Regions from separate parts of the Streptococcus koreensis genome, predicted to be linked through region 1. Evidence: predicted binding sites of a transcription regulator. Region 1 holds the regulator's gene; the other holds the start of a gene.
What was found. Region 1 encodes NrdR, which represses ribonucleotide reductase genes. Its sites were predicted from a motif close to ACACNATATATNGTGT; they were not measured.

Region 1 (7,653 bases):
AGTTACCAGATGCCCTATCATTCTTTAACGGGAAACGCTTTGTTCCATTTGTCGTTATCCTTCGTTCTGCAATTGTGGCTCTTATCTTGTCATTCTTATGGCCAGTAGTCCAAACAGGAATTAACAACTTTGGTATTTGGATTGCTAACTCAAAAGAGACTGCTCCAATCTTAGCACCATTTGCTTTCGGTACCTTGGAACGTCTCTTGCTTCCATTTGGTCTTCACCACATGTTGACTATCCCAATCAACTACACACAATTGGGTGGTACTTATGAAGTGTTAACTGGTGCAGCAAAAGGCACTCAAGTATTTGGTCAAGATCCACTTTGGTTGGCTTGGATTACAGACTTAGGAAATACAAAAGTTTCTGACCCTGCTACTTACCAACACTTGTTGGATACTGTCACACCTGCTCGTTTCAAAGTGGGACAAATGATCGGTTCATTCGGTATCTTGATGGGGGTTGCCCTTGCCATTTACCGTAATGTAGACCCTGATAAGAAACACAAATACAAAGGGATGATGATTGCGACTGCTCTTGCAACCTTCCTCACAGGGGTTACAGAACCAATCGAGTACATGTTTATGTTCGTAGCAATGCCTCTTTACCTCGTTTATGCAGTGGTACAAGGTGCAGCCTTCGCGATGGCAGATATCGTCAATCTCCGTGTCCATTCATTTGGATCAATTGAGTTCTTGACTCGTACACCAATGACCATTAAAGCTGGTATTGGTATGGATATCATTAATTTCATCTGGGTAACTGTACTTTTTGCAGTGATCATGTACTTCATTGCAAACTTCATGATCCAGAAATTTAACTACGCAACTCCTGGACGTAATGGAAACTACGAACAAGCTGAAGGAGATGTAGATGCATCTGAAACTTCAGGTTCAGGTAAAGTGGCCGCTGCTTCTCAAGCAGTTAACGTGATCAACCTTCTTGGTGGTCGTGCCAATATCGTCGATGTAGATGCATGTATGACTCGTCTTCGTGTCACTGTTAAAGATGCTGAAAAAGTTGGTACAGAAGAACAATGGAAGGCTGAAGGAGCTATGGGACTTGTCATGAAAGGACAAGGGGTCCAAGCGATTTACGGTCCAAAAGCGGACGTCTTGAAATCAGATATCCAAGATTTGTTAGACTCAGGTGAAGTGATTCCTGAAACTCTTCCAAGTCAAAAGACAGCGGCTCAACAAGCAGAAGTTGCCTTTAAAGGGGTGACGGAAGAAGTTCACTCAGTTGCTGAAGGACAAGTCATTGAATTAGAAAAAGTTCAAGATCCAGTCTTCTCACAAAAAATGATGGGTGACGGATTTGCAGTTGAACCAGCAAATGGTCAGATTGTTTCACCAGTAGCTGGTAAGGTGACAAGCGTCTTCCCTACCAAACATGCGCTTGGTTTGGTAACAGAATCTGGTCTTGAAGTCCTCGTTCATATCGGTCTTGATACTGTAAGTTTGGAAGGTAAACCTTTCACAGTGAAGGTAGAAGAAGGCCAAACAGTGGCAGCGGGAGACCTATTGGTAGAAGCAGATTTGGATGCTATTCGTGAAGCTGGACGTGCAACTTCAACAGTTGTAGTCTTCACAAATGGTGCAGCTATTCAATCTGTCACTCTTACACAAACTGGTCAACTTCCAGCAGATGCTGTGGTTGCTAAGGTTGAATTATAATCTATGAGAGTTATTCCTTGTATCTATTGGATACAGGGAATTCTCTATTAGGAGAGTAGGATCATGAAATTTTTAACTTTAAACACTCATAGTTGGATGGAAGAAAATCCCCAACAAAAATTTGAGGACTTATTAAAAGACATTCTTGCAAAGCAATACGATGTGATTTGTTTCCAAGAAATAAATCAGACCATCGAAAGTCCAGTTGTTCCTGTTAATGACTTGTACCATCCAACTCCTTCTGCGGAGCCGATCCATCAGGATCACTATGTTCGTTGTTTAGTTGAAAAATTAGAAGAAGAAGGATTGAGCTACCACTGGACCTGGGCTTATAACCATATCGGCTATGACCGTTATCATGAAGGTGTGGCGATTCTATCGCGTACCCCAATCCAGGCAAGCGAACTCTTGGTTTCAGATGTGAATGATCCAACAGATTATCATACACGACGGATTGCCATTGCAGAAACCCAAGTTGATGGGAAAGACATTGCTGTTGCCAGTGTCCACCTCTCTTGGTGGGACAAAGGCTTCCAGCAAGAGTGGGCGCGTTTAGAAGAACGCTTTAGCCAATTGCAAAAGCCTTTGATTTTAGCTGGGGACTTTAATAATCCAGCTGGGCAAGAAGGTTATGAAGCCATTTTAGCGAGCCCGCTAGCTCTTCAAGATAGCTTTATTGAAGCACGCCAGACCAAGGGGACTTACACTGTAGGTCCTGGAATTGATGGATGGGATGATAATCAAGTCCCCTTGCGGATTGATTATATTTTCACCTCAAAAGAATGGGTTATCGAACGGCTAGAAGTTGTGTTTGATGGTTCTAGTCAGCCTCTCGTCAGCGACCATTATGGTTTGTCAGCTGACTTGTATTTACCATAATATTCAAATCCCTATCCCTCCAGGAGGCTAGGGATTTTCTTTATTTCCCTTGCTTTCACTTTAGCCCTAAATATGATAGAATAAAGTATTAAGAAACGATAAGGAGGGTGTCCATGCGGTGTCCAAAATGTGGCGGAAATAAGTCTAGTGTTGTAGATAGTCGCCAGGCAGAAGATGGGAAAACGATTCGTAGAAGAAGAGAATGTGATGAATGTCATCATCGCTTCACCACTTATGAACGAGTAGAAGAGCGGACTCTTGTTGTGGTGAAAAAAGATGGCACCCGGGAACAATTTTCTAGAGATAAAATATTTAATGGGATTATTCGATCTGCTCAGAAACGTCCCGTGTCGAGTGACGAAATTGAGGAAATTGTGGGTCGAATCGAACAAAAGATTCGTAGTCAGAGTGAAAATGAGATCCAGAGTGACTATATCGGATCACTTGTCATGGACGAGTTAGCAGAATTGGACGAAATTACCTATGTTCGATTTGCGAGTGTCTATCGTAGTTTCAAGGATGTTGGTGAATTGGAAAGTCTCTTAAAGCAGATTACCAAAGGAACGAAGAAGAAAAAGGAAAAATAGATGAAGCCCAATACTTCATTTTCTTTCTTGAAGAATAATTATTTAGCGCCTACAGGAGCCTCTTTCACGCATCTGTATGGACCAATATTAGGTGTTCAAGCAAGTCAATTATATACTTTTCTGCTGAGTCTCTATGATCAGGGGAAAGAAAAACGGCTGATTGCTGTTGTTTTAAATCATTTGGATCTAGGGTTCGCTCATTTTCTCGAAAGTCTAGACCGTTTGATTGCCATGAATTTACTAGAGGTTTTTGAGACAGATGAAGGACTTCAGTTCCGATTTTTGGCTCCGCTAGAAGCAGATCAATTTTTCGCGAATGTCGCTTATCAGAAGTTGCTGGAGAAAAAAATAGGAGAAGCAGCAGTTCGTGACTTGCTTCCTGAAAAACCAGAGGGAGAGAAACGGAAGGTGAACTTTGCCTCTGTTTTTGGGATTGATGGTGTTTCGACCCCTCAGAGGAAAGTATCTTCCTTCAGTTTAGAGCACTTTAAACAATTAATGGTGCGGGATGGCCTTCGTTTTGAGAACGAACAAGAGGACCTCTTAGTTCTTTATGCCATCACCGAAGAGAAGAATTGGACTTGGTACGAGACCTATCTGTTGGCCAAAGAGACAGCGGTTAATTTGGTCATTTCGACCAAACGGATGAGACAAAAACTGACCCAAGAGCCACAAGAAAAAGGTAAGGATGAGTTCACTCCGCAGGAAAGAGCTATTATCCGGGAAGCTAAAAATAAGACTAGTCGTCAATTTTTAGCAGGAATTAAAAAAGCGCGTAAGGCTGTTGTGACCCAATCAGAACGCCAAGTAATTTCTGACTTGGCCCGTTTAGGCCTGTTAGATGAAGTTATTAATGTGATCTTGTTGTTGACCTTTAACAAGGTTGCTTCCGCCAATCTCAATGAAAAGTATGCCTTAAAAGTTGGAAATGACTTTGCTTATGAGGGGATAAAGACGGCTGAGGAGGCAGTTCTGAAGATCCGCCAGCGCCAAGACTCCCATTTACAAAAAGCAAAAGAGAAAGTAGCTAAGAGTGGGTCAGCGACAGGAAAGACCAATGTTCCGAAGTGGAGTCAGCCTAACTATACCAATCAGACTAGCCAAGAAGAACAGGCTAATCTGGAACAACAAAAACGAGCCTTGCTCGAGAAATTAAATCAAGGAGGGGAGTAAATGGAGAGCGTAGGGAAAACCATGTCCCAGATGAATCGATCACAGCAGTTCAATTATGAAGAATTGGTAGCTCAAATTCTCGCCGAACCTGAGATTGCAACCTTTATTCAAAAGGAAGGTTTATCGGATGTAGAAATCCGTCGTAGCATTTCCAAATTTAACCAATACATCAGTGAGCGCAATCGCTTTGTCCTTGGGGATGCAGATTATATTGCAAGAGGGTATAAGCCTGTTTTAGTCATGAATGAAGGTTATGCGGATGTTTCCTATGAGGAGACACCTGAATTAATCGAGGCACAAAAACAAGCCGCTATCAATAGACGCTTGCAGCTGATCAACTTACCAAGCACCTTGAAGGAAGCTTCCTTAGCCAAAGTCGACTTGGATGATCGTGGGCGTTTTGGAGCCTTTGAAGAGTTGGCCAATTTTGTTGCTTCCTATCCTCAAGCTCGTAAAGGGATTTTTCTATATGGAGATTTTGGAGTTGGGAAAAGCTATATGATGGCAGCCCTTGCTCACGACTTGTCTGAAAAACGGCAGGCTTCTTCAACGATTCTGCATTTTCCAAGCTTTGTCATCGATGTCAAAAATGCGATTAACACAGGACAAGTTAAAGAGATGCTAGATCAAGTCAAGAAGGCTGAAATCTTGATTCTTGATGACATTGGGGCAGAGCAAATGTCGCCTTGGGTGCGGGATGAAGTCTTGCAAGTGATTTTGCAACACCGGATGCAGGAGATTCTTCCAACCTTCTTTACCTCCAATTTCAATTTTGAAGACTTGGAACGTCATTTTGCTACGTCTCGGAATGGAGATGAGACTTGGCAAGCCAAACGTGTCATGGAGCGAATTAAGTTCCTGGCTAAAGAAGTGCGCCTAGAAGGAGAAAATCGCCGATGAATACTGTTATTGATTTGATGAAATCTCATTCCTCTGTCCGTCGCTTTAAAGAGGAGGATATCAAGGAGGAAGATCTTCGAGCGATCCTAACAGCTGGGCAAATGGCTTCCTCTTGGAAAAATTTTCAGTCCTATTCCATCATCTTAGTGAGAAGCCAAGAAAAGAAAGAGGCACTGTATCAATTTGTCCCTCAGGAGGCCATCCGTCAATCCTCTGTCTTCCTATTGTTTGTAGGAGATCTCAACCGAGCTGAAAAAGGGGTTCGGATGCATACGGATCAATTCCATCCAGAAGGACCGGATAATTTGTTGATTACTTCTGTAGATGCTGCCTTGGCAGGTCAAAATACTTTGTTGGCTGCAGAGAGTTTAGGCTATGGAGGGGTCATTATCGGCTTGGTGCGTTATCAAGCTTCTGAAGTGGCTAAATTATTTAATTTACCAGACTATACCTATCCTGTCTTTGGGATGGCTTTAGGGGTGCCAAATCAGAATCATCCTGTTAAACCACGCCTTCCTTTGGAAGCTGTTGTATTTGAGGAAAGCTATCAAGTGCAGACTCCTGAGGTGATTGAAGCCTTTGACCAAGTACAGACTGCCTATGCTGGAGCACGGGCAACAGATACTTGGAGTCAACGCTTGGCTGCCCAATTTGGACAGGAGGAACCAGCTGCTACGGCAGAGTTATTAAAGAAACACCAACTAGAAAAATAAGAGAAAAGAGGATACCATGGCTTTACCTACTGTTGCCATTGTAGGACGTCCTAATGTCGGGAAATCCACGCTCTTTAACCGGATTGCCGGTGAGCGGATCTCCATTGTCGAGGATGTCGAAGGAGTTACTCGGGACCGTATTTATGCAACGGCGGAGTGGCTAAACCACCAATTTAGTATTATCGATACTGGCGGGATTGATGACGTGGACGCACCTTTCATGGAGCAAATCAAGCACCAAGCTGAGATTGCCATGGATGAAGCCGACGTCATTGTCTTTGTAGTATCTGGAAAAGAAGGGATTACCGATGCGGATGAATATGTCGCTCGGATGCTCTACAAGACTCACAAACCAGTCATTTTAGCAGTCAATAAAGTGGATAATCCAGAGATGCGAAATGACATCTATGATTTCTACGCTCTAGGCCTGGGAGAACCCTTGCCAGTGTCATCTGTACACGGGATTGGTACAGGGGATGTCTTGGATGCCATCGTTGAAAATCTTCCAACGGATCGCGAAGCAGAAAATCCAGACGTCATTAAGTTTAGTTTGATTGGTCGTCCAAATGTTGGAAAATCAAGCTTGATCAATGCCATCCTTGGAGAAGACCGCGTCATTGCTAGTCCTGTGGCTGGGACTACGCGAGATGCGATTGACACCCATTTCACGGATGCTGAAGGCCAAGAATATACCATGATTGATACTGCAGGAATGCGGAAATCTGGTAAGGTCTATGAAAATACAGAGAAGTATTCTGTGATGCGAGCTATGCGGGCTATCGATCGTTCGGATGTAGTCTTGATGGTCTTGAATGCGGAAGAAGGTATCCGAGAGTACGATAAGCGGATTGCCGGATTTGCCCATGAAGCAGGAAAAGGGATGATTATCGTGGTCAATAAGTGGGATACCCTTGAAAAGGATAACCACACCATGAAGCAATGGGAAGATGATATTCGCGATCAATTCCAATATCTTTCTTATGCTCCCATTATCTTTGTCTCTGCTTTGACCAAACAACGCTTGCACAAGCTACCAGACATGATCAAGCAAATTAGTGAGAGCCAAAATACTCGCATTCCTTCGGCTGTCTTGAACGATGTCATTATGGATGCTATTGCCATTAATCCGACACCGACAGATAAAGGAAAACGCCTGAAAATCTTCTATGCGACTCAGGTTGCTACCAAGCCACCAACTTTTGTGGTCTTTGTCAATGAAGAAGAACTCATGCATTTCTCTTATCTTCGTTTCTTGGAAAATCAAATTCGGAAAGCCTTTGTCTTTGAAGGGACCCCGATTCACTTGATTGCTCGGAAACGGAAGTAGGGCTTTATGAAAATTTTGAAACAAGGACTCCTGCTTGTTATCACATTTTTTGTATTTCTGGGACTGACAGCTTGCAGCCTTGAAAGAGAAGAAACCTATGAGAAAAAATTTAAAGACAGTCTTGTTCGAGTGACTATTCGACATAGATCCAATCAAATGATCTCTGAAGAGTTTTGGGCTGATAATTTTAATGTACATATTGAAGATGACTCTGAATTCGAATATATAAAAAAAGAGATTGTTGATTCCAAAAAAGGAATTTCGGGCTATACAACAGATGTGAGTCGTACGAAAGAGGATGGGCTGATGATTCATACCAAAATCGTCTACCAAGACCTAGATGTTGAAGCCTTCAATAAAGCCAATGATGAGAAAAAAACGATTGGAGAACTGGT
Region 2 (7,653 bases), 800 kb from region 1:
AATAAGCCAAGGCATCATCATTGATGGTAAAGTGTCCTGGAACCCAGTCCACAATCACCCCGATGTTATTCAAGTGACAGGCCTCAACAAAATCCTGAAACTCTTCCGGTGTTCCGTAGGTATGCTCTAAGGCAAAGTAACCCATCAATTGGTAGCCCCAACTTAATCCAAGCGGGTGAGCCATCACCGGCATGAACTCCACATGGGTATAGTTCATTTTTACCAAGTAAGGAATCAAGTCTTCCTTCAACTGAGCAAAGGAATAAGGGCTTCCATCTTCGTTGCGTTTCCAAGAACCTGCGTGAACTTCATAAATATTTACTGGACGAGATCTAAAGCCAAGTTTTCTCCGTCTCGCCATCCAGAGTCCATCTTTCCATTTCCGCTCAGGAATCTCCGTAATGACTGCTCCTGTACCTGGACGTTTTTCCATGCGGACTGCTAAAGGATCCACCTTCATCAAGCGATGGCCATTTTGTCTTGTAACATGGAACTTATAGATATCGCCAACTTGAGGTGCAGTTGTAAAAACTTCCCAAACACCAGCTTCGTTTCGCACCATAGGAATTTCATTTTCTTCCCATTGGGTAAAATCACCTACTAGGTGTACTGCCTGAGCATTTGGAGCCCATACACGGAAACTATACCCTTCCACACCATCTACTTGCTCTTTATGAGCCCCTAGATAATGTTGAAGATGAAAGTTCTCCCCAGTTCCAAATGTATACAATGCTTGTTTCGTATCCATTCACTCACCTCTCTCGCTTTTATGTAAGCGCTTCCTATTAGTATTATTCTACTATAAATAGTTGAAATATTCAAGATTTTTTCTTGAATATTACGATGAAAATTTATGAAAAAATTTTGAAACTTCCATTATTTCCCTGAAATTTCCTAAAATAGATTCAGAATTGTTCACCTTTCAAACTATCTTTCTAACATTATACTATAAAAATAATTGTAATTAAAGCTATTTCCGAAAATTTTTAGAAAATTTAGATTTTTTGTTTTGATATAGGGATATCTACTCTATTTTTATTCAGCTACTTCCTTTATAAGACAAATAAAGTAGCAAAATAAAAAAGCTACCACCTCTTCCAAGGTGATAACTTTGTTATCAGATTCTTAAAATCAATTAATCTACGTTCACGTATTCTTTAGAAAGTTCAAGAACTTCTTCCATTGTTGAACATTCAGTAAGAGCACGGTTAGCGTATTCTTGCATCTTAGTTGTATCCAATTTCTTCATCAAGCTACGTGTACGAAGGACTGATGTAGCTGACATTGAGAACTCATCCAAGCCCATTCCGACAAGGAGTGGAACAGCTGTTTGGTCACCGGCCATTTCACCACACATACCAGCCCATTTACCTTCAGCGTGAGCTGCCTTGATAACGTTGTTAATCAAGCGAAGGATTGATGGGTTATATGGTTGGTAAAGGTATGATACTTGTTCGTTCATACGGTCAGCAGCCATTGTGTATTGGATCAAGTCGTTTGTACCAATTGAGAAGAAGTCAACTTCTTTGGCAAATTGGTCAGCCAACATTGCTGCTGCTGGGATTTCAATCATGATACCTACTTCGATGTCGTCAGCAACGGCAACACCTTCAGCAACCAATTTCGCTTTTTCTTCTTCAAGAATACCTTTAGCGGTACGGAACTCCGTCAACAAAGCAACCATTGGGAACATGATCCGCAATTTACCGTGAACAGATGCACGAAGCAAGGCACGTAATTGAGTACGGAACATTTGGTTACCAGTTTCAGAGATGGAGATACGCAAAGCACGGTAACCCAAGAATGGGTTCATTTCTTTAGGAAGATCGAAGTAAGGAAGTTCTTTATCCCCGCCGATATCCATCGTACGAACGACAACAGGTTTACCGTTCATACCTTCAAGAACCGCTTTGTATGCTTCGTATTGATCATCTTCAGTTGGGAAGTCTTGAGAGTCCATGTACAAGAATTCAGTACGATAGAGTCCAACTGCTTCTGCACCATTCTCATTCACACCTTCAACGTCTTTAGGTGTACCGATGTTAGCAGCCAACTCGAAGTGTTTCCCATCTGCAGTAACAGTTTTCGCATCTTTCAAAAGAGCCCATTCAGCTTTTTGTTTCGCGTAAGCTTCACCAGCTGATTTGAATTCTGCGATTTGTTCTTCACTTGGGTTGATAACAACTTCACCAGTGATTCCAGATACGGCCAAAACATCACCATCTTTTACAAGATCTGTAATGTTGTTTGTACCAAGAACAGCTGCGATTTCAAGTGTACGCGCCATGATCGCTGAGTGACTTGTACGGCCACCAATGTTTGTAACAAAAGCTTTAACGAACTGTTTGTTCAATTGAGCTGTATCTGATGGGGTCAAGTCATGCGCAACCACAATTGCTTCTTCATTGATGGTCGCAGGGTTTGGCAATTTTTTACCAAGCAAGTTTGCAAGAACACGTTTGGTAACGTCGCGAATATCTGCTGCACGTTCTTGCATGTATGGGTTATCTTCCATTCCTTCAAAGATGGTGATAAACATGTCTGTAACTTCTTTTAAACCAGCCTCAGCATTCACCTTCTTCGTGCGAATTGTTTCCTTGATCTGACCAACCATTTCAGGGTCAGAAAGAACCATCATGTGAGCATCAAATACTTGTGCTGCTTCCTCACCAAGGCTCGCTACTGCATTCTCCCGAATAAGAGAAAGCTCGTTTTGTGAAGCTTCAAGAGCTGCATCCAAACGAGCTTCTTCTGCATTTGTATCTTCAACTGAGATTGTTTCAAATGACAAGTCGGGTTGAACAAGTAGATATGCCTTAGCAACGGCAACACCATCAGATGCTGCAATTCCTTTAAGCATTTCTGTCATGTTTATGCCAATCCTTCTTTTTCCATTGTTTCAGCGATTGCTGCAAGAGCATCATCAGCGTCAGCTCCTTCAGCTGAGATTACAACGTCAGCTCCTTGACCAACACCAAGGCTCATAACACCCATGATTGATTTCAAGTTAACTGATTTACCTTTGTATTCAAGAGTAATATCTGAAGCAAATTTGCTAGCAGTTTGAACCAACAAAGTTGCTGGACGTGCGTGGATACCTGTTTCTGCCACGATGTGGAAATCTTTAGAAGCCATAGTTTGACTCTCCTTTTAAAATTAGTTTTGAGTTATCTGTGATAACCCTTACAATTTGCTATTATATCATCTTCTTCATTATTTTTCAAGATTTTTATCACACACTTACTGAAAATACTTACAGGAAGCACTCAATTTTTCTCTTCTTTTGATCTTCTTTTTTTACTTTCTTCTATTAAATAAATAGAATTGCTTTCACGGACACAGTATATAGAATTTTAGGAAAAAGATAGGAATTCCTTTGACTTAAAAAACCTATATTTTATCACGTTTTCCTCAATTTTCACTAATTCTTACAATACTACATATTGTGGTATCTTCCGGTATAGTTAATTTATGTGCACAATATTTAGTTAAAACTCTTGACAAGGAAAAACCTTTTGTTTATACTAGATACAGATTTATGAATTTAGAGGAGTTAGATCACATTATGGTGACAATTTATTCAAAAAATAATTGCGTTCAATGTAAAATGACCAAACGTTTTTTAGATACCAATCACGTTGAATACCGTGAAATTAATCTAGATGAGCAACCTGAGTTTGTAGACCATGTGAAGAACCTTGGTTTCAATGCTGCGCCAGTTATCCAAACGGCAGATGAAGTCTTCTCTGGCTTCCAACCAGCTAAGCTCAAGAAATTATCTTAACATTATCAAACAGGATTTGATTGGTCTAGGGAATGGATGACTGTAGTCCTTGACTACTGTGTTCCCTGGCCCTTTTACTTGTACAGGGGAGCTTGCCTCCCCTTTGTTTTTGAATTAGAAAAAGGAACATTATGGGATTAAAATCACTTGAAGACGTAACCTACTTCCGTCTTAATAATGAAATCAACCGTCCAGTAAACGGTCAAATCATGCTTCATAAAGATAAAGAAGCTTTGAATGCCTTCTTCAAAGAAAATGTTGTGCCAAATACTATGGCCTTTGATTCAATAACGGATAAAATCAACTACCTTATTGAACACAACTATATCGAAACAGCTTTTATCAAGAAATATCGTCCAGAATTCTTGGAAGAACTTTATCAATTTATCAAAGACCAAAACTTCCAATTCAAGTCCTTCATGGCTGCCTATAAATTCTATAACCAGTATGCGCTGAAAACAAATGATGGAGAATACTATCTCGAAAGCATGGAAGACCGCGTCTTCTTCAATGCTCTCTATTTTGCAGATGGAAATGAAGACATTGCCAAAGACATCGCAAACGAAATCATCCACCAACGCTACCAACCAGCTACTCCTTCTTTCTTAAATGCTGGACGTGCCCGCCGTGGAGAATTGGTTTCCTGTTTCTTGATCCAAGTAACAGATGATATGAATGCGATTGGACGCTCTATCAACTCTGCCCTTCAACTGTCACGTATCGGCGGTGGGGTTGGAATCTCCCTCAGCAACCTTCGTGAAGCTGGAGCACCGATCAAGGGCTATGAAGGAGCTGCTTCTGGGGTCGTTCCTGTTATGAAACTCTTTGAAGATAGCTTCTCTTACTCAAACCAATTGGGTCAACGTCAAGGTGCTGGGGTTGTTTACCTCAACGTCTTCCACCCAGACATTATCGCCTTCCTTTCTACTAAGAAAGAAAATGCCGATGAAAAAGTTCGTGTGAAGACCCTCTCACTTGGTGTCGTCGTACCAGACAAGTTCTATGAGTTGGCTCGTAAAAACGAAGAAATGTATCTCTTCAGCCCATATTCTGTAGAGCGTGAATACGGAGTGCCATTCAACTACATCGACATCACTGAAAAATATGATGAGTTGGTCGCTAATCCAAACATCCGTAAGACAAAAATTAAAGCCCGTGATTTGGAAACAGAAATTTCTAAATTGCAACAAGAATCTGGTTACCCATATGTAGTCAATATTGATACTGCTAACCGCGCCAACCCAGTTGATGGCAAAATCATCATGAGTAACTTGTGTTCAGAGATCCTCCAGGTTCAAGAACCAAGCTTGATCAACGATGCTCAAGAGTTCATTAAAATGGGAACCGACGTCTCATGTAATCTTGGTTCAACCAACGTGGTCAACATGATGACCTCGCCTGACTTTGGTCGTTCTATTCGTGCTATGGTACGTGCCTTGACCTTCGTTACTGATAGTTCTCACATCGTAGCTGTTCCTACGATCGACCATGGAAATAGCCGAGCGCATACCTTTGGTCTTGGTGCTATGGGACTTCATAGCTATCTTGCCCAACAATTGATCGAGTACGGATCACCTGAGTCTGTTGAGTTCACTAGCATCTACTTCATGCTTATGAACTACTGGACCCTCGTGGAATCAAATAACATCGCGCGTGAACGGGGCGTTACCTTCCACAACTTTGAAAAATCAGACTATGCCAACGGTAGCTACTTTGATAAGTACACGACTGGAGAGTTTGTTCCAAAATCAGAGCGTGTCAAAGAACTCTTTAAAGACATCTTCATCCCTAGTGCAGAAGATTGGGCTGAACTTCGTGATAAAGTGAAAGCAGATGGTCTTTACCACCAAAACCGTTTAGCTGTCGCACCAAATGGTTCTATCAGCTACATCAATGACGTGTCTGCTTCTATCCACCCAATTACACAACGGATTGAAGAACGTCAAGAGAAGAAAATCGGGAAGATCTACTACCCTGCAGCAGGATTATCAACAGATACCATCCCTTACTACACTTCTGCCTACGACATGGATATGCGAAAAGTCATCGATGTCTATGCTGCCGCAACTGAGCACGTAGACCAAGGGCTCTCACTGACTCTCTTTATGCGCAGTGACATTCCAAAAGGTCTTTACGAATGGAAAACTGAAAACAAACAAACCACTCGTGACTTGTCTATCCTTCGCAACTACGCCTTTAATAAGGGAATCAAGTCTATCTACTACGTCCGTACCTTTACTGATGATGGTGGAGAAGTTGGCGCGAACCAATGTGAAAGCTGTGTCATCTAAGACACTCTGATCCACTGCTACCAAAAGTCGGTCCGCCGACTTTTTGTGCGGTATGCTAACAATTGTGTTAGAATAACAATGATTGTATGATCGAATGAATTAGAAAAAGAAAGAGATTTCAAATGGAAACTTACTACAAAGCCATTAACTGGAATGCCATCGAAGATGTCATCGATAAATCTACTTGGGAAAAGCTAACCGAACAATTCTGGTTGGATACACGTATTCCTTTGTCAAACGACTTGGACGACTGGAGAAAGTTATCTCTCAAAGAAAAAGACTTGGTCGGTAAAGTCTTTGGTGGATTGACACTCTTGGATACTATGCAGTCCGAAACTGGTGTGCAAGCCCTTCGTGCAGATATCCGTACTCCCCACGAAGAAGCTGTCTTTAACAACATCCAATTCATGGAATCTGTCCATGCTAAGTCTTACTCTTCAATCTTTTCTACCTTGAATACCAAGTCAGAAATCGAAGAGATTTTCGAATGGACCAATACCAATCCTTTCCTTCAGAAGAAGGCAGAAATCATCAATGAAATCTACCTCAATGGAACTCCTCTAGAAAAGAAAGTAGCCAGCGTCTTTCTTGAAACCTTCCTCTTCTACTCTGGTTTCTTCACACCGCTCTACTATCTCGGAAACAACAAGTTAGCCAATGTGGCTGAAATCATCAAGTTGATCATTCGGGACGAATCTGTTCACGGAACCTATATCGGCTACAAGTTCCAACTCGGATTTAACGAATTACCAGAAGAAGAACAAGAAAAACTCAAAGAATGGATGTATGACCTGCTCTACACCCTCTATGAAAACGAAGAAGGCTACACAGAGAGCCTCTATGACGGTGTGGGCTGGACTGAGGAAGTCAAGACCTTCCTTCGTTACAACGCTAACAAAGCCCTCATGAACCTGGGACAAGATCCACTTTTCCCAGACTCAGCAGATGATGTCAACCCAATCGTCATGAACGGAATCTCAACCGGTACATCCAACCACGACTTCTTCTCTCAAGTCGGGAATGGTTACCTTCTCGGTGAAGTAGAAGCCATGCAGGATGACGATTATAATTACGGACTATAAGTCAAAAACCTTTCCAGACGGAAAGGTTTTTTGTTGCAATCTTTTTCTGATTGGAGCCGCTTCTTTTTTAAAATAAGAGGTTGGACAAACATCCAACCTCTTCGATTCTTACAATTTACTTGCTACGGCATCCAACAAGTCTTGAATCTTGGCTTGGTTGCTTCCTCCTGCCATGGCCATGTCTGGTTTTCCACCACCACGACCATCGACGATTGGAGCCAATTCTTTGACAAGGTTTCCTGCATGGATGTCTTTGCTCTTGCTTGCTACGAGAAGGTTAACCTTGTCACCGATAGCTGCGACAAGAACAAGCACATCAGAGTAGTCTTTTTGTTTCCAGTTATCCGCAAAGGTACGAAGTGCACCTGCATCTGATACAGAAACTTGACTGGCAATGTAACGGTGGCCGTTTGCTTCTTGAACATTCTTGAAGACATCGCCTGCTGCCGCTGCTGCTGCTTTTTCCTTCAATTCTGCATTTTCTTTTTGCAATTGA

Region 2: a site for NrdR is predicted at 3,434-3,449, ahead of nrdH (glutaredoxin-like protein NrdH). Genes of this name have one in related genera too.

Annotation. Positions count from the first base shown of each region.
Region 1 is NZ_CP032620.1:1,089,495-1,097,147, forward strand. Features, by position in the region: gene D7D50_RS05525 (PTS transporter subunit IIBC) at 1-1,679, shown strand, start outside; gene D7D50_RS05530 (endonuclease/exonuclease/phosphatase family protein) at 1,743-2,558, shown strand; gene nrdR (transcriptional regulator NrdR) at 2,672-3,145, shown strand; gene D7D50_RS05540 (replication initiation and membrane attachment family protein) at 3,146-4,318, shown strand; gene dnaI (primosomal protein DnaI) at 4,319-5,218, shown strand; gene D7D50_RS05550 (NADPH-dependent oxidoreductase) at 5,215-5,931, shown strand; gene der (ribosome biogenesis GTPase Der) at 5,948-7,258, shown strand; gene D7D50_RS05560 (hypothetical protein) at 7,265-7,653, shown strand, end outside.
Region 2 is NZ_CP032620.1:1,884,814-1,892,466, forward strand. Features, by position in the region: gene glgB (1,4-alpha-glucan branching protein GlgB) at 1-748, opposite strand, end outside; gene ptsP (phosphoenolpyruvate--protein phosphotransferase) at 1,136-2,869, opposite strand; gene D7D50_RS09450 (phosphocarrier protein HPr) at 2,872-3,135, opposite strand; gene nrdH (glutaredoxin-like protein NrdH) at 3,566-3,784, shown strand; gene nrdE (class 1b ribonucleoside-diphosphate reductase subunit alpha) at 3,916-6,075, shown strand; gene nrdF (class 1b ribonucleoside-diphosphate reductase subunit beta) at 6,198-7,157, shown strand; gene alaS (alanine--tRNA ligase) at 7,266-7,653, opposite strand, start outside.